One region of the Streptomyces sp. SM18 genome, then DNA from elsewhere that is predicted to be linked to it. Evidence: riboswitches for the same ligand, from Rfam matches in the RefSeq annotation. Region 1 holds a riboswitch; each other region holds the start of a gene.

What was found. Region 1 has a riboswitch for cyclic di-AMP ahead of B9S64_RS30085 (M23 family metallopeptidase). Riboswitches for the same ligand answer to the same signal wherever they lie in the genome.
Positions count from the first base shown of each region.
Region 2: linked by a shared signal. The riboswitch ahead of B9S64_RS26000 (transglycosylase SLT domain-containing protein) and the one ahead of B9S64_RS30085 (M23 family metallopeptidase) in region 1 are both predicted to bind cyclic di-AMP.
Region 3: linked by a shared signal. The riboswitch ahead of B9S64_RS02100 (C40 family peptidase) and the one ahead of B9S64_RS30085 (M23 family metallopeptidase) in region 1 are both predicted to bind cyclic di-AMP.
Region 4: linked by a shared signal. The riboswitch ahead of B9S64_RS25025 (M23 family metallopeptidase) and the one ahead of B9S64_RS30085 (M23 family metallopeptidase) in region 1 are both predicted to bind cyclic di-AMP.

Region 1 covers NZ_CP029342.1:6,779,047-6,782,542, forward strand. Annotated here, with positions in the region: gene B9S64_RS30080 (tyrosine-protein phosphatase) at 1-612, opposite strand, end outside; cyclic di-AMP (ydaO/yuaA leader) riboswitch at 1,014-1,172, shown strand; gene B9S64_RS30085 (M23 family metallopeptidase) at 1,177-2,142, shown strand; gene B9S64_RS30090 (SGNH/GDSL hydrolase family protein) at 2,330-3,157, shown strand; gene B9S64_RS30095 (STM4011 family radical SAM protein) at 3,184-3,496, opposite strand, start outside.
Region 2 covers NZ_CP029342.1:5,803,550-5,807,045, forward strand. Annotated here, with positions in the region: partial or broken gene B9S64_RS25990 (pyruvate carboxylase) at 1-335, opposite strand, end outside; gene B9S64_RS25995 (hypothetical protein) at 667-903, opposite strand; cyclic di-AMP (ydaO/yuaA leader) riboswitch at 1,260-1,445, shown strand; gene B9S64_RS26000 (transglycosylase SLT domain-containing protein) at 1,450-2,289, shown strand; gene B9S64_RS26005 (hypothetical protein) at 2,547-3,125, shown strand; gene B9S64_RS26010 (SIS domain-containing protein) at 3,382-3,496, opposite strand, start outside.
Region 3 covers NZ_CP029342.1:510,298-513,793, reverse strand. Annotated here, with positions in the region: gene B9S64_RS02115 (8-amino-7-oxononanoate synthase) at 1-616, shown strand, start outside; gene B9S64_RS02110 (ATP-binding protein) at 865-1,302, shown strand; partial or broken gene B9S64_RS34810 (LysE family translocator) at 1,334-1,447, shown strand; gene B9S64_RS02100 (C40 family peptidase) at 1,496-1,966, opposite strand; cyclic di-AMP (ydaO/yuaA leader) riboswitch at 1,970-2,136, opposite strand; gene B9S64_RS02095 (hypothetical protein) at 2,506-2,814, opposite strand; gene B9S64_RS02090 (ATP-dependent Clp protease proteolytic subunit) at 2,822-3,457, opposite strand.
Region 4 covers NZ_CP029342.1:5,540,300-5,543,795, forward strand. Annotated here, with positions in the region: gene B9S64_RS25020 (pitrilysin family protein) at 1-590, shown strand, start outside; cyclic di-AMP (ydaO/yuaA leader) riboswitch at 782-951, shown strand; gene B9S64_RS25025 (M23 family metallopeptidase) at 966-1,838, shown strand; gene B9S64_RS25030 (GntR family transcriptional regulator) at 2,076-2,780, shown strand; gene B9S64_RS25035 (HPr family phosphocarrier protein) at 3,027-3,308, opposite strand.

The sequences.
Region 1 (3,496 bases):
GTCGCTGCGCTGCACCTTGTAGCGGCGGTGCGCGTCGTTGGACTTGAGGTAGTCGGCCTCGATGGCCTCCTTCCCGACGCCGACGGCGAGCAGTGCGACCGCGATCGAGAGTCCGGCACGGTCCTTCCCCGCGGCGCAGTGCATCAGCGCGGGCACACTGTCCTCGGCCAGCGCGTGCAGCACCCGGCTGTGCTCGGCGGTGCGGTCGGTGATGATCGACCGGTAGGAGGCGATCATGCGCTCCGTCCCCTTGCCGCCCGCCAGGATCGAACGCAGCTGCTCGATGTTCCCGTCGCGCACCAGCCGCCAGAACTCGGCGCCGTCCGCCGGGTCGGAGAGCGGGATGCTGACATTCCGGACGCCGGGCAGCTCCACGTCGTATCCGTCGAGCTTGTGGTCGGCCGCGTTACGGAAGTCGAAGACGGTGTGCAGGCCGAGGCCGGACAGGAACACGGTGTCGGCCTCGGAGGCGTGGGCCAGGTGGCCGCTGCGGTAGAGGCGCCCGAATCGCACCCTGCGCCCGTCCAGGGTGGGGAGCCCGCCCACGTCACGGAAGTTGCGGACACCGGTCAGCTCGGTGTCGGTCGACGGAACCTCTGGCAGCTGCGTCACAAGCACTCCTGGGGTGTCGGGTGTCGGCGCCGCTCGCCGACGAGAGCACGCTGGCGACCCTACGACATGGGTTCATCAGGCAATCGTTTCGGTCGCCCGGCGAGGGGCGACGATGAGGCCGTGTCCGTATTGGAGCATTTGAAATAACATGCCCCATTTGCTTGGCGGATGGTGGCGGTCAGGTGAGCGGGATCATATCCGTGACGGTGTGTGGCGGAGAGCGTGGCGGCGCTTCCGTACGTCGTGCGGAAAGCCAAGATCCGTAATCCACGGAGTGTGACGGGAATTCCGGCACGGAATTGAATGATGGATTCCGGGGTACGGCCGGTGGCTTGTTCCCGGCCTCCCGGCTCGCTTACGGTCACCGTCAATCCGGACGGAACGCCTAATCCTGCCGCCGCCCGGAATCCGCACCGACCCACGTGTGGCAGGAGCGGGGGAACCAGGTAAGTCGCCGACCGGAGTCATCCGGAACGGCTCGGGGTCAAGTCGCGTCCCACGCGGCCGGGCATCTCCAGTCCGAACCCGACAGCTCACCTCGCAGGCGCCGGAGAGGAAATCCCCATGCCCGCAAAGGGTAAGCACCGCCGTACGACGTCCGGTCCGATAGCCCGTGGCGTCCTCGCCGCGGGAGCCGGCGGCGCCGTCCTGGCCCTTCCGCTGTTCGGCGCCACCGGCGCCCACGCGGCGGAGCCGTCAGCGCCGACCGCCGGGTCCGCGACCACCGCGGCCGGTGCGTCCACCGCCCCGGCCGCCAAGAAGGCCAGTGCCCCGAAGACCTACTCCGTGGTCTCCGGCGACTACCTGTCGAAGATCGCGGCCGACCAGAAGCTCAAGGGCGGCTGGCAGAAGCTGTACCAGGACAACAAGGACGTCGTCGGCGACAACCCGAGCCTGATCTTCCCGGGTATGAAGCTGACCCTCGGCGCCAAGGCGTCCGGCGCGGCCACCCAGACCGCTCCGTCCGAAGCCGCTCCCTCGAAGGCCGCTCCCTCGAAGTCCGCCGCGTCCGAGGCCGCCCCGAAGACGGAGGCCGCCCCGAAGACTTCGGTCCCGGCCCAGAACACGGCCGCCGAGTCGTCCGCGCCGGCGTCCGCCTCCGAGAGCTCCGAGAGCGACAGCTCCGGCTGGACCACCCCCGTGGCCTCCGCCAACGTCACCACCCAGTACCACGCCTCCGGTGCCAGCTGGTCCAGCGGTTACCACACGGGCTCCGACTTCCAGGCCGCCTCGGGCACCAGCGTCCGGGCCATCGGTCCGGGCACCGTGGTCTCGGCCGGGTGGAGCGGTGCGTACGGCAACGAGGTCGTCATCCAGCACAGCGACGGCATGTACTCCCAGTACGCCCACCTGTCCTCGCTCGGCGTCTCGGCCGGCCAGACCGTGACCGGCGGTCAGCAGATCGGCCTCTCGGGCTCCACCGGCAACTCCACCGGTCCGCACCTCCACTTCGAGGTCCGCACCGGCCCGAGCTACGGCTCGGACGTCGACCCGATCGCCTACCTGCGTTCGCACGGCGTCTCCGTCTGACGCGGCCGGGCGGCCACGGCGGTTCTCCCTCCTGATTCGCCCGGAACGGAGGGGCGGTACGCGGTCGCGTACCGCCCCTCCGCTTATTCCAGCTTTACCAAAACCTGACCGGGTGGTCTTTCTCACCACCCGTCAACCCTTTATTACGGTCGCGTAGGTCACATTCAACGGGGCAAGATATGTGCTCGTGGCAGACGATTCGAGAAACAGACAGCACGGCAGCATCGGGTCGTACGCGGCGATAGGCGACAGCTTCACCGAGGGGGTCGGCGATCCCGGCCCCGACGGGACGTTCGTCGGCTGGGCGGACCGTTTCGCGGTCCTCCTCGCGGACCAGCTCCCCGACTCCGAGGGAGCGACGGGCCCGGCGGGCGAAGCGCACGGGCATTTCCGGTACGCCAATCTCGCCGTACGCGGACGCCTCCTCGACCAGATCGTCGAGGAGCAGGTCCCCCGCGCCAAGGAGCTGGCACCGGATCTGGTGAGCTTCTGCGCGGGCGGCAACGACATCATCCGGCCCGGCACCGACCCCGACGACGTGGCCGAACGCTTCGAGCGGGCGGTCGCGGACCTGGCGGGCTCGGTCGGCACGGTCATGGTCACCACCGGCTTCGACACCCGGGGTGTCCCGGTCCTCCGGCACCTGCGCGGCAAGATCGCCACGTACACCGCCCACGTCCGGGCCATCGCCGACCGCTACGACTGCCCGGTGCTGGACCTGTGGTCCCTGCGTTCCGTACAGGACCGGCGGGCCTGGGACGGCGACCGGCTGCACCTCTCGCCCGAGGGGCACACCCGGGTGGCGCTGCGGGCCGCGCAGGTCCTCGGTATCGAGGTGCCCGCCGATCCCGACCAGGCCTGGCCGCCGCAGGCACACCGCGGGGCGCTGGAAGTGCGGCGCGACGACATCCACTGGGCGCGTGAATACCTGGTGCCGTGGATCGGCCGGAGGCTGCGCGGAGAGTCCTCCGGAGACCACGTCGAAGCCAAGCGGCCGGACCTGCTGCCCCTTTGAGGCCTCAGCCGGTCCTCAGCCGGTCCTCAGCCGGTGACGAGAGGCAGCGGCCGCCGGTGAGGCGCCCGGCCGTCCGGCCCGTCCGGAGTGGGTGCCCGCACCGGGCGGGCGGGTATGCGCTCCAGCACCCCTCCGGCGAACACGTCGTACAACGGCAGGGATTCCAGGTGCACATAGCCGATGTGGCAGTCGCACACCGCGAGCGGGCAGCCGCGCGGGCCCAGTGAGCTCCGGTAGCCGCCGTCGTAGAGGTTGCCGAGCTCGGTCCGGACGAAGTGGCAGCGGCGCACCGTGCCGTCACCGTCGACCGAGATCACCGACTCACCGGTCCGGCACGGC
Region 2 (3,496 bases), 980 kb from region 1:
TTCAGCACGGCCGCGGGCGGCCCGACGAACGTGATCCCGGCCTCGGAGCAGGCGGCCGCGAGGTCCGGGTTCTCCGACATGAAGCCGTATCCCGGGTAGACGGCGTCGGCGCCCGCCTTCCGGGCCGCCCTGATCACCTCGTCCACCGAGAGGTAGGCCCGCACGGGGTGTCCGGGGTCGCCGATCTGGTACGCCTCGTCGGCCTTGGCCCGGTGCAGGGAGTTGCGGTCCTCGTACGGGTACACGGCGACGGTGGAGATCCCGAGCTCGAACGCCGCGCGGAACGCGCGGATCGCGATCTCTCCCCGGTTGGCGACCAATACCTTCTCGAACATCGGACTCCCCAGCTCGTGTCACAGGCGCGCGGTCAACAGGACGGGCGGCGACGTCGCACGGGATGCGTGGCTCGGCATCCGCGGTGGTCACGTGGTGGCGATGGCGTCCGGGCGGTGTTCTTCGGGCCCGGAGCGTTCGACACCGTACCGGAGTCCTTCCCGGAGATCGCCGGTGCGAGACGATGGCCTGCGTCACGTCCGCCGGCGGGTGGCGGAGGACCGGGGAGGGGGGGAGTGGGGGCGTCCTCAGGCGGGCTGTACGCCCGCCAGCCGCCCGTCCCGCGCCCGGGTGCTCCGGCGCCCGTCCCGTGCCCCGGTGTCGTGCCGCCCCTCAGTGCAGCTTCCAGGTGAGCTTGCCGCCGCCCACCCACCGGACCGAGGCCGGGTCGTCCAGGTCGTCGATCCGGATCCCGGCGGCCGTGGCGAGGACCACCACATCCGTCATCCCGAACGCGACCCCGGTGATCTCTCCGTCGATCTCCACGAGACGGAACGGCGGATCACCCGGCTCGACGGGCAGAACGGTGATCCGCGGCTGGTTGAGGTGGGGGCTCTGGCTCTCGGTCATGCGGGACCGGTTCCACCAACGCGACCGCTCTATGCCTGTACAGCCATCAGTGAACCGTATGCCCGTTTTAATCATTTAAGTGTTATTCGTTGTGTTATTGGATGGGTGACGCCGTTCCGGGTCGCGCTGTGGCTCGGGGTGTGCAAATCGCCCGTATCGGACGCAGTGACCAGGGTCACCCTGGCGCGACGCGGACGTCCGGGAGGGGGTCGCGGTTCCCTTCTGTGCCGGAGAAGTTGGCGCGGCCGTGTGCGCCCGGTTACACGAATTCCTGTGAATTGATCATGCGGATGAATTGTGATCACGAATTTCGGGCTTGTTCCTTTCGGCATTTCTCGCCTACGGTCACCCTCACTCCGGATGGAACGCCGAATCCTGCCGCCGTCCGGGAACCCGACCACATCTCGTACGGCAGGAGCGGGGGACCCAGGTAAGTGCCGATCCGGTATCCGGAGCGGCTCGGGGTGAAGCCGCAGTCATCTGCGGCCGGGCATCTCCAGCTCGAACCCGACAGCTCACTTCGTAGGCGACGGAGAGGAATTCAGCATGCCCGCAATGGCCAATCACCGTCGTTCCAAGCGCAGTTCACTCACTCGCGGTGTCATAGCCGTGACCACGGGTGGAGCCGCTCTCGCCCTTCCCGTGATCGGCGCCACCGGTGCCTTCGCCGCCCCGGCCCAGCCGGCCGCGGCCGAAAAGGCGGCGGTCTCGGCCCCGGTGTCCGGCAAGACGATCTCCGGAAAGGACTCGGAGACCACCACGTATTCCGTGATCTTGGGTGATTCCCTTGCCAAGATCGCCCGCGACCATTCCGTGAGCGGTGGCTGGGAGCAGCTGTACAAGGACAACCGAAAGGTCGTCGGCGGTAATCCCGACCTCATTCACCCGGGCCTGAAGCTCACCGTCGCGTCCGCGGCGAACAAGGCCGCCGGGACCGAGAACAAGGCGGCGGACACCTCCGCGTCCGAGGCCTCGGATTCCGCGGTCCGCACGGAGAGCGCCGGCAACGAGGTCGTCGCGCAGGGCACCCCCGTCGCCGCGGTCGAGGCCGCTCCGGTCGCGTACACCAACGACCTGGACGGCTGGATCAAGGAGTCGCTGGCGGTCATGGCCGAGCACGGCATCCCCGGCACCTACGAGGGCATCCACCGCAACATCATGCGTGAGTCCTCCGGCAACCCGCTGGCCATCAACAACTGGGACATCAACGCGATCAACGGCGTCCCGTCGAAGGGCCTGCTCCAGGTCATCGACCCGACCTTCCAGGCCTACCACGTGCCCGGTACGTCGATGGACAGCTACGACCCGGTCGCCAACATCACGGCCGCGTGCAACTACGCCGCCGACCGCTACGGCTCGATCGACAACGTCTTCGGGGCGTACTGAGTCGTCACCGCCCGAGGGTGGGCACACGGCCGCCGGGCGGCGCGGGTTCTCCGGAACCGGCGCCGCCCGGCGGCCGTTTTGTGCCATGGGGACCTCCGCGCCGGAGACACGCACCACCGGGCCGTCGCGTCCCGTGGTCGCGACCGGGCGGGGGTGCCTCCGGGGGCGGCCCGCAGGGGCGTACGGTCACGCGGTGGCGGCCGGACGGGCAGCGGGGCGACTGGTCACGTACAGGTTCGTCGTCCATACTGCCCGCCGTGGAGCAGCGCATAGAGTCACCCAACAAGTCCGAGTTCGCCGCGGGAACCGACCCGGCGTTCATCCCCGGCCTGACGGCCCCTGTCCCGGTCTCGGCCGGTGAGGGGGCGAGGAAGGCGCCGAAGGGCCCGGGGGAGCAGCCCGAGGCGTCCGACGGGCCCGCGGAGGAGGCCCCCGGCGACGCGTCAGCGGCCGGCACCGGTGCGGGCGAGGCGGCGGCCTCCCCGGACGCGGAGGAGACCGACGCGCTCCCGGTCCAGGACCAGGATCAGGGCCCGGACCGGGAGCCGGCCGAGGACGGTCCTGTCTTCGAGGTCAGCGACCGGCGCGGGTCCATCCGGGTGAACCGTGAGGGAGTCCGCTTCCGGCTGGACGACCAGGAGGCGGAGTTCGACTGGTCGGAGATCGGCGCCGTCGAGGTCAAGACCTCGCGCTTCGGCCGCCGGTTCACCGTGACGGTGCACCTGTCGAGCCGCCGGTGGTTCAACGCCGAGGTCGAGGCGGAGGCCAGGGGCAGGCTCAAGGAGTGGACGGCGGAGCTCGACGCGGCGCTGGACGCCTACTTCGAGGAGGACTGACCCGGTCCGGGTCCTCGTCTCCGCGTACGGGGGCCGGGCCGCCGCGCCGTGAGAGCGGCGGGCGGCGGCCCTCGGCGTCCGCCGCCCGGCACTCCGGCGCCCGGCCGCGCTCTCCCGTGTGCCCGTGCGGGTCCTGCTCACCCGCACACCGGGCCCGGACGTCGGGCCGGATGGTTCGAGCCGGGACACCGAGCCCGCTCACCCGGCCCGAACCGCGCCGCCGCCCACAGGTGCGCGAGCGCCGGTGCGCGACCGCTCAGGCGTCGGCGTCCAGGACCACCGAGCGGGTCAGGTGCCTCGGCAGGTCAGGGTCGAGGCCGCGGGCCACCGCGCGGGCGATCGCGAGCCGCTGGATCCTGACCAGCTCGGCC
Region 3 (3,496 bases), 6.3 Mb from region 1:
CCTCACCGCGCTCGCCGAGGCCTGCCGGGAGTCCGGGGCGGCCCTCCTGGCCGACGACGCGCACGGACTGGGCGTCCTGGGGGAGGGCGGACGCGGCGCGCTCGCCGCCGCCGGGCTCGCCGGCGCGGACGACGTCGTCGCCACGCTCACCCTCTCCAAGTCCCTCGGCAGCCAGGGCGGCGCGGTCCTCGGCCCCGCCCGCGTCATCGACCACCTGGTCAACACCGCCCGTACCTTCATCTTCGACACCGGGCTCGCTCCCGCCGCCGCGGGAGCGGCCCTCGGAGCGCTGCGGCTGCTGCGGAACGAACCCGAACGCGCGGGCCGGGCGCGGAAGGTCGCCTCCGAACTGTACGAACGGCTGACGGGGGCGGGACTCACGGCCGTGCGGCCCGACGCGGCCGTCGTCTCCGTCCGCGCGCCGTCCGCGCCCGAGGCGGTGCGCTGGGCCGCCGACTGCCGCGCCGCGGGCCTGGCCGTGGGCTGCTTCCGGCCGCCGTCGGTGCCGGACGGGATCTCCCGGCTGCGGCTGACGGCCCGCGCGGACCTGACCGAGCGCCAGATCGTGGCGGCCGTGGCCACGGTGGTGGACACCGCGCCGAGGACGGCCTCCTGACCTGCGCCACCCGGCCCCGCCGTGTCACTACCGGGCGCGGAGCCGAGGCACCGCCCGGACCGGCCGGCGCACGCCCGGCCGGAGGGCACCACTCTCCGGCTTAGGGCCGCGGTTCACCGTATCGGGCGACAAGGACCGCACATCTTGGCGGATCGTCCTGCCCGCACCCGGGATCGGTGGCACGCTGACGTACAAGCACGGGCCCGGCCGATCGTGGGTCGGCCGGGGCGGAAGAGGACGGTGTCGCCATGGCAGACCATCAGAAAGCAACCGTCACCCTGCCCAGCGACCCGCTCTCGGTCGCCGAGGCCCGCGGATACGTGGCACGCGTGCTGGCCGGATGGGGGTTGCACGGCTCCACCGACATCGCCGACGCCATCCGCCTGATCGTCTCCGAACTGACCACCAACGCCGTCCAGCACACCTCCGGGCAGTCACCCACCTTCACGGTGGACCTGCGCCTGGACCGGGACGCCGAGCTCTACCTGGGGGTGACGGACAGCCACCCCCGGCACCCCCGGAGGCTGTCAGGGGCGACCCGGCAAGACAACGGCCGGGGCCTGGTCATCGTCCGTGCGCTCGCCGACGAGTGCGGCGGCCGGTTCACGGTCCGCCCGGTCCCGGAGGGTGGCAAGACCGTGGCGATCACCGTGCCCTGGCCCGGCGCCGCCTCCGCCCCCGCCTGAGGTACGCGGCCACCACTGCCGGGGTGGCCCCCGCCTCGGCCGGTGGCCGCGCCCGCCGCGTACCGCCCGCGCCATCGAGGGCGGCAGCGGCGTGGCGCTCACCGCGCCGGGGCTCGCCCTGGTGGGCGGGGCCCAGCCGCACTGAGCCGGACGGATGCCCCGGGACGGGTGCCCCGTCCGATCCGCCGGCGCGCTAGCGGACCCGCCCGTACCAGACGTCGTTCGCCCAGATCTTCTCCAGGCGGACCAGGGCCCCGGTCTTGGGAGCGTGCCAGATCTTGCCGCTGCCCGCGTAGATGCCGACGTGGTAGACGTTGCGACCGGAATGAAAGAAGACCAGGTCACCGCGTTGCCGCTGTGACCTGGTGAGGTGACGTGTCGTGTTGTACTGCTGCTGGGCCGTGCGGGGGAGTTTTCTCCCCGCCTTCTTGAACGCGTAGAGCGTGAGGCCGGAGCAGTCGAACTGGCGGGGGCCCGTGGCGCCCCATCGGTAGGGCGCCCCCTTCTTCGACGCGGCGATCTTGAGCGCCTTCGTCGAGTGGGTCGCGGCCTCGGCGTCGTTCACCATGCCGGGGGCCAGCATGGTGGTGCCGACGGCGACGGTGAGGACCGAGGCCGTACCGACCCGGGCGAACAGAGACGGGACATGAACCTGCGCAGGCATGCGCAACCCTTCGTCAGCCGCCTGTGAAGGATGACCTGTCGGGTTCGGGCTGGCGAAGTTGCCCGGCCGCACACGGCGGCTTCACCCCAAGGGCTGACCGGAATCCGGTCGGCCCGCTGTGCTCGGGTCCTCCACTCCTGCCGATCCACTCGTGTCGACCAGTCGTCCGGGCGGCGGCAGGACTCGGCGTCCGCCCGGACCGCCCCGCCGCGGCGGCGGGGGCTTGTCGTCCCTCGGATCTTTACGCACCGATCATCGGAATTCCGAGCTGAAAGGGTGTGATGTGAGAGTGGTCACGACTGATCCGTTCAGGTGGCCGGGGCGCTCATGGCCCCTTCGCGTCGCGCGCCGACCAGCCCCGCACCAGCGACGGAACAACGGATCGCGCTGAGCGTCCGCGCGCACCGCGCAAGTTGAGCCGTCGCTCGTGCGGGGGGCCACCTACGCCGAACGAGCGAGGAAATCCGCACCGGTGGTCGGGCGTGTCGTGAAGCCGTGCCGAAAGGCCCACGGGATACGGGAGTCGGCCGGGGCGCCGGTCAACTCCCGTCCGCCGGAGGAAGCGCGATCCGGCCGGCGCGCCGCTCCCCGTCCAGCAGCCGCAAGGTGCGGTCCAGCGTGCCCGCGTGGAGCCGGCTCTCGCCCCGGTCATGCATCAGGGCCAGCGCGTCGCGCAGCGCGGTGGCCCGGGAGGCCAGCGCCTGGGCGGCCCGCAGCGCGCTGTAGGTGTCGCCGCCGCGGGCCGGGTTGATCCGGCCGACCTGGTCGAGGACTTCCAGATAGCAGTCGACGAACTCGGCTTCCGCGCGGGTCAGCGCGGGGAGCGGTGGAAGTCGGGGGGAGAGCATCGGCGATTCACCTCGCGGTGTGCGGCGGCCGGGACGGCGTACGGTTCTCCAGGACGTGGTCCACCAGCCCGTACGCCCGCGCGGCCGGGGCGTCGAGGATGGTGTCCCGCTCGACGGCGGAGCTGATCTCCCGCGTGGAACGTCCCGTGTGCCGGGCCAGCATGGCCGTCAGTGTCTCCCGCATGCGCGTCAACTCGCGTGCCTGGATCTCGAGATCGGAGGGCCGGCCCCGCACCGGCTCGTCCAGGGCGGGCTGCTGGATGACTACCCGGGCGCCGGGCAGGGCATGTCGCCGCCCCGGCGCACCGGCCGCGAGGAGTACGGCCGCTTCGGAACCCGCCTGGCCGAGGCAGAAGGTCTCCACCTCGCAGCTGAGGAAGCCCATGGTGTCGTAGATCGCCGTCATCGCGTCGAACGAGCCGCCGGGGGAGTTGATGTACAGCGAGATCGGCCGGTCCGGCTCTGCGTGCTCCAGGTACATGAACTGGGCGATCAGGTCACCGGCCGAGGTGTCGTCCACGGGGGAGCCGAGGAAGACGATCCGCTCCGAGAGCAGCTTCGCGTAGGGGTCCAGTGTGTGGGTGCCGGTCGCGGTGCGCTCGGTGAACTCGGGCAGGACGTGACGGGCGGCGGGACGGAGCATGGCGATGCCTTTCCTCGGGCCTCGGCGGATCGACGTACG
Region 4 (3,496 bases), 1.2 Mb from region 1:
GGATCGGCGCCGACCGCCATGACAGCGTCTGGCCCGCACAGGTGCTCGGCACCTACTGCCTGGGCGGCACCCTCACCTCCCGGCTGGACCGCGTGCTGCGTGAGGAGAAGGGCTACACCTACGGCGTGCGGGCCTTCGGCCAGGTGCTGCGCTCGACGGCGCCCGGGTCCGCCTCCGGGGCGACGGGTGCCGCGATGCTCGCCATCAGCGGTTCCGTGGACACCGAGTCCACCGGACCGGCGCTGGAGGACCTGTGGACGGTCCTGCGCACCCTGGCGGCCGAGGGGCTCACCGACGCGGAGCGCGAGACCGCCGTACAGAACCTGGTGGGCGTGGCCCCGCTGAAGTTCGAGACGGCGGCGTCCGTCGCGGCGACCCTGGCCGACCAGGTGGAGCAGCACCTCCCGGACGACTACCAGGCCCACCTGTACGCCCGCCTGGCCGAGACCGGCACGGTCGAGGCCACGGCCGCCGTGGTGAACGCCTTCCCGGTCGACCGTCTGGTCACGGTCCTGGTCGGTGACGCTGCCCGGATCGCGGAACCGGTCAGGGCGCTGGGCATCGGCGAGGTGTCGGTCGTCGGCGGCTGACGCGCCAGGACGGCACGGACCCCGGTGGGCAGTCGCCCGCCGGGGTCTTCTTTTTGCCCTTTTCAGGGCCATATGTACGTATATGGGTTGTGGGATGAGCGACACATCGGCTTGTCCGTTTGGTGCCGGAAAGGTGTCCGCCCTAGCGTCGGTGCGGCTGTCCGCCAGACGTATGCCGCGCCCGCGGCACCGGGCAGTCATCGCCGAGTCCCCGTCAGGCGCGAGCCTGGGGAGCCGGGGACCCATCCATGTCCCTGGGGTGAATCGGATGCCCGTGTCTCCTGTGAGCCGCGGGTGCCCGTAGGAGACCTTCCTGCTCCGAACCCGTCAGCTAACCCGGTAGGCGAGAAGGAAGGAAAGGAACCAGCCCCCTCCATGGCGTTCACCCGTGCCACCGGGAAGCACCGCGCCCCGGGCCGTCTGTCCCGCAGGAGCGCCCAGGCCGTCGGCATCGCCGCCCTGGCCACCGCCGGCGTCGTCGGCGCCACCGCCTCCCCGGCCCTCGCGGCCGGTACCCAGGACTCTCCTGCCCTGGCGGCCGGTACCCAGGCGTCCTCGGTCCTGGCGGCCGACACCCAGGCCTCTTCGGTCCTCGCCGCGGACTCCGGCGCCCCGGTGGCCGAGGCCACCGGCCTGAGCCAGGTCACGGCCATCGGCAGCAGCCTCGCGGTCCAGATCGACGCCCAGGCCCGTGCGCAGCGGCACCAGGCGGACCTGGCCGCGAAGGCGAAGGCCGCGGCCGAGGTGAAGGCGAAGGCGAAGGCCGAGGCGAAGGCGCGTGCCGAAGAGGCACGTCAGGCCGAGGCGCGCGCCGCCCGTGCCGCCGAGCGCGCCCGGCTGAACGCCTTCCGCCTCCCCGTCGCCGGCTCCTATGTCACCACCGGCTACAAGTCCGGCGGCTCGCTCTGGTCCTCCGGCAGCCACTCGGGCGTGGACTTCCGCGCCGCGTCCGGCAGCACCGTCGTCGCCGTCGGCGCCGGCACCGTCGTCGAGGCCGGGTGGGGCGGGGCGTACGGCAACAACATCGTGATCCGGATGACGGACGGCACGTACACCCAGTACGGCCACCTCTCCTCGATCGACGTCCAGGTCGGCCAGGGCGTCACCCCGGGGGAGCGGATCGGCCTCTCCGGCTCGACCGGCAACTCCACCGGGCCGCACCTGCACTTCGAGGCCCGCACCTCCCCGCGGTACGGCTCCGACATGGACCCCGTCGCCTACCTCCGCTCGCACGGCGTCCGGCTCTGAACCGCTCCGGGACGGCACCCCGCTCCTGACGAAGACCCCGGCACCCGCCGGGGTCTTCGCCGTACGGGCCGGGCCCCGCCGGGCGGGGCGCGCGCCGGACCACCGCGAAACGTTTTACCGGCCGGAAGCCAGGTGTGAATTCCGTCCCGCCGTCGGAAATTCGGTCCGATTGCCATAGAGTCGCGGAACAGGCGTCGGCCGGTCGCGCTCAGCGGATATCAAGGCGGAGGTTCGGACATGCGCATTCCCGCGCATTCGGTGTGCACGGCAATCCGTCACGACATCGTCTCCGGTGTCTTCCCGCGCGGCAGCCGCCTCACCGAGGAGGTGCTCGCGCGCCGCTACGGGGTCTCCCGCGTCCCGGTGCGCGAGGCCCTGCGCACCCTGGAGTCCGAGGGGTTCGTCGTCACCCGCCGGCACGCCGGTGCCTGTGTCGCCGAGCCGACCGAGCAGGAGGCCGCGGACCTGCTGGAGCTCCGCGTGCTGCTGGAGCCGCTCGGCGCGGCCCGTGCCGCGCAGCGCCGCACCGAGGCCCACCTCAAGGTGCTGCGCGGCCTGGTGAGGCTCGGTCAGGAGCGGGCGCGGCGGGGGAAGGGCGAGGACCTGCGGTCGCTGGGCGGCTGGTTCCACGACACGCTGGCCCAGGCCTCCGGCAGCCCCGCGCTCATCGCACTGCTCACCCAGCTCCGGCACAAGAGCGCCTGGATGTACGCGGTCGAGCCGCCGGCCCGCCCCACGGAATCCTGGGCCGAGCACGGCGCCCTCGTGGACGCCGTGGCGCGCGGCGACGCGGAACGCGCCAGGGTCCTCGCCGCCCGGCACACCGAGCGGACCGTCGCCGCGCACCGGCTGCGCGGGCCGGAAAGGCCCGGCCGGGTGCCGGGCCCCGCGCGGGTGAGGAATGCGCAACATGCCGTCAACACGGCGGGCGTCCGGAATTAACAAGGGCGCCGTATACAGAGAGAGCGCGGGGAAGGCTACCGCGAGGATTTCCGAAAGACCTTTCGGGAGGAATGGCTTCCGGGAAGGGCCCCTTTCCCTGCGCGAATTCCGTCGGCGCGGGGTGTTCCCGTTCGCCGGGCGCATGGTGCGCACGCGTTTCCGGTCGTCAGGACAACGAAAAGGCCGCGGCTCCCGAGGGGGAGCCGCGGCCTCGCCGCGGAGTGGACTCCGGTGCCGGAGTCCGGATCAGACCGTCTCCGGGAGCTCCTCGAGCCCCTCGGCGACCAGCTTCGCCAGCCGGTCCAGCGCGGCCTCGGCGTCGTCCGCCTCGGAGGCGAGCACGATCTCCTCGCCGCCCTGGGCGCCCAGGCCGAGCACCGCCAACATGGAGGCGGCGTTCACCGGGCTGCCGTCCGCCTTGGCGATGGTGACCGGCACGCCGGAAGCCGTGGCGGCCCGGACGAAGATGGAAGCGGGGCGGGCGTGCAGGCCCTCGGCCCAACCGACGTTGACGCGGCGCTCAGCCATGGTTCTGCCCTTCACATCAATGATTGTCTGGATCACATGGTTGTCTAGACCAGTCTCTCATGCGGTACGCACCGCGGTGCGCGCCCCCGCCCCCGCCGCCGCGCGCCGCCCTCCGTGGGCCCGGCGGCCTGGGCCAGGGGGCCCGGCGGCCGGGGCCGTACGGCCTCCCCCGAACCAGGCACGGCGAG